4 regions of the Halanaerobium saccharolyticum subsp. saccharolyticum DSM 6643 genome follow, and region 4 is predicted to be linked to each of the others. Evidence: riboswitches for the same ligand, from Rfam matches in the RefSeq annotation. Region 4 holds a riboswitch; each other region holds the start of a gene.
What was found. A riboswitch is a leader RNA that binds a small molecule or an ion and turns the genes downstream of it on or off. The one in region 4 is predicted to bind cyclic di-GMP.
Positions count from the first base shown of each region.

Region 1: another riboswitch for cyclic di-GMP. It lies ahead of HSACCH_RS06465 (hypothetical protein); the one in region 4 lies ahead of flgB (flagellar basal body rod protein FlgB).
Region 2: another riboswitch for cyclic di-GMP. It lies ahead of HSACCH_RS12655 (hypothetical protein); the one in region 4 lies ahead of flgB (flagellar basal body rod protein FlgB).
Region 3: another riboswitch for cyclic di-GMP. It lies ahead of HSACCH_RS06530 (GspE/PulE family protein); the one in region 4 lies ahead of flgB (flagellar basal body rod protein FlgB).

Region 1 is NZ_CAUI01000015.1:239,128-241,332, forward strand. Features, by position in the region: gene HSACCH_RS06460 (type IV pilus modification PilV family protein) at 1-367, opposite strand, end outside; gene HSACCH_RS06465 (hypothetical protein) at 385-1,386, opposite strand; cyclic di-GMP riboswitch class I at 1,542-1,626, opposite strand; gene HSACCH_RS06470 (type II secretion system protein GspD) at 1,814-2,205, opposite strand, start outside.
Region 2 is NZ_CAUI01000023.1:535,402-537,606, reverse strand. Features, by position in the region: gene kduD (2-dehydro-3-deoxy-D-gluconate 5-dehydrogenase KduD) at 1-575, shown strand, start outside; gene HSACCH_RS12655 (hypothetical protein) at 685-1,095, opposite strand; cyclic di-GMP riboswitch class I at 1,156-1,240, opposite strand; gene HSACCH_RS12650 (D-2-hydroxyacid dehydrogenase) at 1,498-2,205, shown strand, end outside.
Region 3 is NZ_CAUI01000015.1:251,782-253,986, forward strand. Features, by position in the region: gene HSACCH_RS06530 (GspE/PulE family protein) at 1-1,101, opposite strand, end outside; cyclic di-GMP riboswitch class I at 1,312-1,395, opposite strand; gene HSACCH_RS06535 (shikimate dehydrogenase) at 1,484-2,205, opposite strand, start outside.
Region 4 is NZ_CAUI01000023.1:345,326-347,530, forward strand. Features, by position in the region: gene fliE (flagellar hook-basal body complex protein FliE) at 1-121, opposite strand, end outside; gene flgC (flagellar basal body rod protein FlgC) at 143-571, opposite strand; gene flgB (flagellar basal body rod protein FlgB) at 574-975, opposite strand; cyclic di-GMP riboswitch class I at 1,119-1,206, opposite strand; gene HSACCH_RS11780 (response regulator) at 1,215-1,568, opposite strand; gene HSACCH_RS11785 (chemotaxis protein CheD) at 1,661-2,164, opposite strand; gene HSACCH_RS11790 (chemotaxis protein CheC) at 2,157-2,205, opposite strand, start outside.

The sequences.
Region 1 (2,205 bases), on a different contig from region 4:
ACAAATTAGAAGCAGGAATTTCATCTTCTGGATCACGTTCAATAATAATATTCTTGTTAGAGTCATCATTAAGACCAATAGAATAGTTTTGATTTTCATCGTTAATAATATTTTCAATATCATTAATAAGATTAGAATCTATATCTTCCCAATTTTCTTCATTTTTCCAATTATCTTTATTAGCTCTTAAACTTTCAATAATAGAATCTGTAACTCTAATCCCTTCTAGTCGTTGATTTACTCTTGATTCAACTCTGAATGAATTAATAATACCTCCAGAAAAAGCGATAACCAGAATCAATATTATTCCTAAAGAAATTACAATTTCTAATAAAGTAAAACCTTCTTCTTGTTTTATTAGTTCCATAATGTAATCCCTCATCTCTATAATTGACTCCAATTTTTAATTTTTGGTTCAGGAGAATAAACAAAATCATTAGGTAAATCATCTGAATTTACATAAAACCCACCAGTTCCTCTGAAATCAAGATAATAATCATGCTTGTTTGAGTTTTCAGAGTATATAAAAACTAAAGTATTATCCCAATCATCAGATCTTGAAGCTCCATTATGTGATAAATTATCTTTAATAAAAATAACTGAATTATCAATTTCTAATTTTGTATTAATATCGAATTCACCTTCTACAACAATAATAGAATTTTTAATAACTTCTGGGGCTTTTTTATTGCCACCACCAGACTTCATTATTAAATTACCATTTCTAATTAAAATATTTTGAGAATCAATAGTATTATTTTCATCCATAGTATCACTCAAATTAAAATCATTATTCTCAAAAACATGATTAAAACCACTATTATCAAAATCATCCTCATTAAAAAATTTTTGATCTAAAAACATTTTTGCTAAACTCAAAAAAGTTTCACTTGGCCATTCATTAAAACTTATATGATCTTCTAAATTTCCTCCTGCATCTTTATAGTGTTCTTCTTCCTCTTTATTATCTTCTTTTTTTATATTAAAATTTTTCAAGTTACCAAGTAAACCAAAACTAATATCAAATTTAATTTTCTGAATATATTCTCTATCGGAATTTAAATCATATATACCTTTAGAAGTAACTTCATAATCATCTCCATCATCTTTAATATCTATTTCAAATTTAATATCTTTTGAGCCTAAATCTAAGTCCTCACTATCAATTTCTTTAATTCCATCGGAAACTATATCATCTATATTTGCCCTTACAAATTCCACTCCAGAATCAGCATTATAAAAAGCTTTAGACATACCCTCTTCGTGAACAGCTATATTTATATGATTCCTTGCAGTTGTAGCTAATGCTGTAACTAATACAGTTCCCACTAATAATAGCAAAAGCACTAAAACTAAAGCTGCACCATCTTCATTTTTTTTAAACATTTATTTGCCTCCTTGTTTATATCTAATTATAATTTTATTCAACTTATACTTAATTTTAAGCTTAAAATCATATTACCAAAAAATTTAAATAAACTTTAGACTTAAAATTAATCATAAACAAAATAATCCACAGCAAATTCACTGTGGCATAAACCTGAGGCAAACTTGACAATCATAGATAAATTCCGTAGATTCAAGTCTTTGCGTAATAATTTTTCAATTATCTTGCCGTTAAAATATTTTATTAGTTGTTTTATTAATTGTATACTTAATTTTTTATTTTTACAATAAACGCTTTAACAATAATTAAAATTTTTGTAGTTTTGAAAAAATAAATAAAAAAAGTAAACATGAATCTCTCTTAAAGACCCATATTTACTTTTTATTAATGATATTTCAAACTTTAGAAGTTACTCCACTACAATATTTAATTGTTATTGATTAATGCCTCTAATTCTTCAGGAGTTAATTCTTGAAATTCCTTTTGCTCCTGAGATTTATTATCTTTAAGAGAATTCAAAATTTCTTCTCTTCGTTTATCTCTTTCTTCTAAATATTCTTGAAGTGCTTTATCACTATCTTGATCTTCATTCATTTCTTCTATCTCTTTTCCCTTTGGATTTCTATCTACAACCTTTGTTGTGTTATCCAAAGCTTTATCAATTAAGTGATTCTCTTGTTCTACAGTTTGATCATATTTTATAATTCTTGGAGTTACAAAGATAACTAGTTCATTAACATTTTCATTTTTATTTCTTGTTTTAAATAATTCACCTAGTATTGGAATATCTCCTAATAAAGGGATCTTGGTTATTACTC
Region 2 (2,205 bases), 190 kb from region 4:
AGGCAGATTTAATGAAAGAAGATAATTTAGATAAAATAGTCGAAGAAACACTGGCTGAATATGGGAAAATAGATATACTTGTTAATAATGCAGGAATGATAAGACGCAATCCTATTTTAGATTTTACAGTCGAAGATTGGGATTCTGTAATGAAAGTTAATTTAAGAAGTTTATTTTTATTAACTCAAAAAGTTGCTAATTATTTTGTAGATAATAATGTTCAGGGGAAGGTTATAAATACTGCTTCAATGCTTTCTTATCAGGGAGGTAAGTTTGTCCCGTCTTATACAGCGAGTAAGCATGCTGTAGCTGGAATTACTAAATCTTTTTGTAATGAATTAGCTGCAAAAGGGATAAATGTTAATGCAATTGCACCTGGTTATATTGCTACAAATAACACTGCCCCACTTAGAAAGGATAAAGAAAGAAGTTCAGCCATTTTAAGCAGAATACCTGCTGGACGCTGGGGACAGAATGATGATTTAAAAGGTGCAGCTATTTTCTTAGCAGCTGAGGCTTCTGATTATATGCATGGGGCTTTGATTCCTGTTGATGGGGGCTGGCTGGCAAGTTAAGCAAAAAGAAAAGCTTAGAAATCTCTTTCAAAGAGAAATCTAAGCTTTTTGATATTTATTGATATTTATTTTAAGGCTATATGTATTTTAAAAATTTAAATTAAAGCATCTAATTTTTAAGTTCTTGCCAGTTACCCGCCCAATTTTGAGCTTCAGCCTCTCTAATTAACTTAATAGCTTCTTCATTTTGCTCATCTTCCTGCAGCATTTTAATCAATTGAGAATATATTTCAAAGCGCTCCTTTGGCTCTTTTGAAAGTTCTGCTGCTTTTTTAAGTAAACGTATTATTAGATCAGGATTATTATTAAATCTTGTAATAACATTTCCTGCAAGCAGATATAAGGTTCTGGCAGCTGTTTTGTCTGAATTTAAATTATTAAGTAAATTTGAGCTTTCAGAAATAATTCTCTTTTTTTCTCTGTCATTAAAGCTGTGATTCCACCAAGATTCCAGATTATTTTCCTCAAAAAATTTAATATTTTGATTCTCATTTCTCTTTAAAAAGTTAAAAATCCCCATATTTATCCCTCCTGTATAAGATGCTATCACTACTCTTGTTCTCACTTTGGCTTCTATACCTGAGGCAAATCTGACAGTCATAGATTAAATCCTTAGACTCAGATCTTTGCGTAATAATCTTTCAATTATTGTGCCTTTGTTTTCAGACTGAAAATAATATATGTAAATATTTATATTTATTTCTATATTTATATTTAAACATAAAAGTCCAGACTCCTGCTTTAAATTTAATATTTTATCAATAAAATAATTATATTACTTTTTAAATTATCCGGAGACTAAAAGAAGGAAGACCCTCTTCTAAATAGAATAATATTAATGAAAGTAATTTATTTACTAAAACCATCAGCATAAACTAAGAATATTTCTTATTTTGAAAAATATAAACTGGGGGAAAAATAAATGAAAATTGTAGTTTTAGATGGATATGCGCTAAATCCAGGCGATTTAAGTTGGGATCAGATAAAAAACTTAGGAGAGCTTGAAATCTATGATCGAACTCCTAAAGAAAAAATCTTAGAAAGATCTAAAGGAGCAGATATTTTATTAACAAATAAGACTCCGCTAAAAAGAAAAACAATAGAAAGCCTGCCAGGATTAAAATATATAGGAATTTTAGCAACAGGCTATAATGTTGTAGATATTAAAGCAGCTGCAGAAAATGATGTAATTGTAACAAATGCACCTGATTATAGTACAAATGCAGTAGCACAATTTACTTTAGCTTTGATTTTAGAGGCAGCTTTACATGTAGGTGAACATAATAGAGCAGTTAAAGCAAAGGAATGGACTCAGTCTGAAGATTTTTGTTTTTGGAACTATCCTTTAATTGAGTTAAAAAATAGGACTTTAGGAATAATTGGTTTTGGCAGCATAGGTCAGCGGACTGCTGAGTTGGCATTAGCATTTGGTATGAAGGTTATAGTCTATGATCGCAGTCCGCAAGAAAAAATTTCAGATCCAGATATATTGACCGAGGGTCTGGAATTTTTAAAGCTGAGAGAGCTTTATAAACAATCTGATATTATAAGTCTGCACTGTCCTTTAACTGAAGAAACTGCAGGAATGATAAATCAAAAGAGCATTGCTCAAATGAAAAAGAATGTAATT
Region 3 (2,205 bases), on a different contig from region 4:
TTTTTTATTAGCATGGACCTGATTCAGACCATTTAACTGATATTCCACCGGATCCTCAATTGTTACAATATTTTTGGTCGGTGAATTAATTTCATTTAAAGCCGCAAATAAGGTTGTAGATTTACCACTACCTGTTGGTCCGGTAGCTAATAAAATTCCATAAGGTTTTTTAATCAATCTATTAAACCTTTCCTTATTTTCTGCACTAAAACCTAACTTTTCTATATTTAAGAGGCTGTCATCCCTGTTTAAAAGTCTGATAACCACCTTTTCTCCATAAATTGTAGGTAGAGTCGAGACCCGCATATCTATCTGCATTCCCTTAAAGTTCATCTGAATTCTTCCATCTTGAGGAATTCTGCGTTTAGTAATATCTAAGTCAGCAATAATTTTTAAACGAGAAATTAAAGCAGCCTGCGAATGTTTGGGAATTGTAAGTTCCTCATGCAGGACTCCATCAACTCTGTAACGGACTCTAACACTACCTCTAAGCGGCTCAATGTGAATATCACTTGCCTTCGTGTGAATAGCCTGAGTTATAATCAAGTTGGTTAAGCGAACAATTGGTGCATCTTCTACCATCTGTCTTAACTGATCAAGCTCTGGCTCTTCATTCATTCCATATTGATCAAGACTATCAAAGATATCAGATGTATCAGTATCGATTAATGAATAAACCTGGTTAATTGCATTTATAATCTCCGAATGAGTTGCAATTGCTACTTCTATTTTCATACCGGAATTAACCTCTATATTTTCAATTGCTACTAAATCTGTTGGATCTTCCATTGCTACTTTTAAAAGATCATCTTCTATTTCATAAGGGACTGCATTATGACGTCTAGCTAAATTTTCAGAAACATATTGAGAAAGGTGAGCATTTAATAAATAATTATTCAAATTAACCCTTGGAATACCCAGCTGATATTCTAAAACATCTATCAATTCTTCCTCAGATACATAACCTAATTTCTCTAATACTTCACCCAATCTCTGATCCATATCTTCCTGCTCAGATATTGCAGCTTCTAACTCATTTTGAGTTATATAACCAAACTCAATTAGTAAATCACCAATTTTCTTTTTACTTTTAGCTCCCATAATTTACTCCTCAATTAGTTTAATTATTTTTCTATCTATAAATTTTATATTATAATGTCGAAATATCTAGAATTACCTTGCTTAATTAATAAAGTTCTATATAGCTAATATTATTCCTGCAAAATTTTAATCAAATTTTAATTTTATTTTAAAATTAAAGCTTTTTAGCAAAAAATTGCCATTAAAAAGTTCACTATGGCAATTTTTACCTGAGGTAAACATAACTATCATAGGAAATCCCTTAGACTTATGTTTTTGCGTCACAGCCTTTAAACTGCTTTGCTATTATATATTTAACTTAAAGTATCCTCATTCTAATTTAATTATAAAATTATTAATTTAAAAAGTATATTACCCAAAAGAGTAATTCTTACTTAATTATTTATTCTTCCTCTGCTTCAAGTTCTTTTTGTTCTATAATCTCCACTGCTTCTTCAGCTATCTGATACCATTTTTTCTTGGGCGGCATTTCTTTTGTCCAGAGTTTAAATGATGCCTCTGCCTGATATATTAAAGTTGGCAGTCCATTACCAATCTGAGCTCCTCTTTTTTCTGCTTCTTTTAAAATTTCTGTTTTCAAAGGATTATAAACTAAATCAATTACTAACTGATCTTCATGCAAATATTCAGGATTGATAACAACTTTATTCTTAATATTATTACTATACATCCCAACCGGAGTTGTATCAACTACCAAATCAGCTGCTTTTAGAACTTCTGCATATTCCTGCTCTTCCAAACTGCAGAAATCAAAGTTTTGCTCAGAATTCTCTTCTCTAAAAAGTTTTGCCAATTCTTCCGCATTTTCTACTGTCCGGTTAATTATAGTAATATCTGCCAAAGAAAGCTGAATTAAAGCTGCAATAACTGCTCTAGCTGCTCCACCAGCTCCAATCACAACTGCTCTTTTATCTTTAACATTAATTCCTGATTCTTCAAGCTGACGCTGAAATCCAATCACATCAGTATTATAGCCGGTAAGTCTGCCCCTTCGATTTAAGACAGTATTAACTGCACCTGAAGCCCTAGCTAAAGAAGAAAAACCATTTAAATAAGGTATAATACTTTCTTTATAAGGAATAGTCACATTCCAGCCAGAAAAAC
Region 4 (2,205 bases):
CCTCTTGTAATTTTTTGTTAAAATAATTGGAAAAATTTTCTTTATTAGGCTCTTCGATTTGCTTGGATCCCTGATCAAGCTTGAAATTATCTGCTATATTGATCGGATTAATATTTATCATTGTTTTCACCTCGTTTTAAGCTTAGGTACTAATATTTAGGGCACTATTTGCCATACTTTTGTAATTAGAAATTGCCTGTACATTTGCCTCATAACTTCTGCTTGCATCAATCATATTAACCATTTCGGTCATTACACTGACATTTGGCAGCTCTAAATAACCATTCTCATCTGCATCTGGATGATCGGGACGATATTCCAATCTAAAAGGAGAGGGATCTTCTTCAATTGCACTTACTTCAACACCTGCATTGGCTCCACTTTTTTGCTTGGAGTTTAAGGCCTTTACTTGACTAGAGAATTTTTCTTTAAAAACAGCTACTTTTCTTCGATAAGTGTTTCCATCTTCATCACGAGTAGTTTCTGCATTGGCTATATTCCCCGAAATAAGGTCCATTCTTAACCTCTGAGCAGTTAATCCAGATGCACTGATATCAATTCCCTTAAACACTTTTATCTACCTCCCTGACTTATAACCTGATTTAAAGTCGAAAAATGACCTGCCGCACGACGGGTCATTACATTATAATATATACTATTTTTGGCCATTTCTGCCATTTCAAAATCAACATCTACATTATTTTGATCATTACGGTAGCTTTTATTACTATTTGAAACAGTAGTGTTTGGATTAGAATATTCCTTGCGGAAGGGAATATGTTTTGAAGTGGTGGTATTTAAGGAAATGTTTTTATTTTGGTCAGCATTTATCTTTTTATTTAACATCGATTTAAAATTAGTATCCTGCCGTTTATAGCCTGGGGTCCCAATATTTGCTAAATTGTTCGAAATTAGTTCTCCTCTTTTGACTGCACCATCTAAAGCACCACTAATTATTGATACATAATTATTCACTCTGCCACCTCCTGAATTAAATTTTAAATATAAAAATGGGCCTTTAGGTTAACTAAAGGCCACATAGCAACTCATTAAAAAAATATTGCATGGAATTATGTAGTAGAAATCTACTATTAATACATTCAATATTATCTTCAATAACATGCAACCTGGCAGTCATAACATAATTTCGTTTTTAGACCCATAGTTTTGCGTCATTACCTTTCGGTAATTTTGCCAATATTTATTTAAATAAGTTATAGCAATTTTTCTAAGGATTCCATCACTCTATCTTTCTTAAATGGTTTCACAATAAAGTCCTTTGCTCCCAGTTCAATTGCTTGAATAACAATTTTTTGTTGTCCCATAGCACTACAAACAACAATTTTCGCAGACGGGTCAATATCTTGAATTGCTTTTATAGCTTCTAATCCATCCATAATCGGCATTGTAATATCCATAGTCACGATATCGGGCTTTACTTCCTGATAAAGTTCTACAGCTTCCTTCCCATTTTCTGCTTCTCCGACAACTTCAAAATTATCTTTTAAAATATTTTTCAAATTCAAGCGCATAAAAGCAGCATCATCTACTATTAAAACACTATTCATATAAGGTTTACCTCCTAGCAAGTATTTATACTGCTATTAATAATAATAACAAATATATATTTTATTTACAAGAGAAAATTAATATTTTTGTTTTATAATGTCATATTTTGTCTATTGAAGGCACTTACTCTAATCTTACCATCAATGAGATTAAAATACATTGAGCGTCCATAATCCTTTGCTAAATCAGAGCCAACGATCTTTATTTTTTCTTCTTTTAGAACTCTTTTGACAGCTGCAATATTTTTTTGACCAATCTGCATCACCGATTGACCGGCCTCTGTTTTAAACATTCCGGCTCCACCAACAAGTTTTGCCTGCAGCCGCTGTCTTCTAGCTCCTTTTTCTATCATTTTATCTAAAAGAAATGGAATAGCAGTATCGGCATATTTACTTTTTACTTGATTTTTTCCTTTACTCTCAGGCAGCATAACATGGGCTAAGCCTCCTATTTTTGTAAATTCATCATAAAAAGCAACCCCCACACAGGAACCTAAACCCAAAATAACAAGTAATGCATCTTCCTGATCAACTGCCCAATCAGCCATTTTAACTATTGTTTTCTTTGCTTCCTTTTTGTTTTCTAAACTAAGCAAGGTTATCACCCATCAAATGCTGGAAAAGAATATCTATTGAT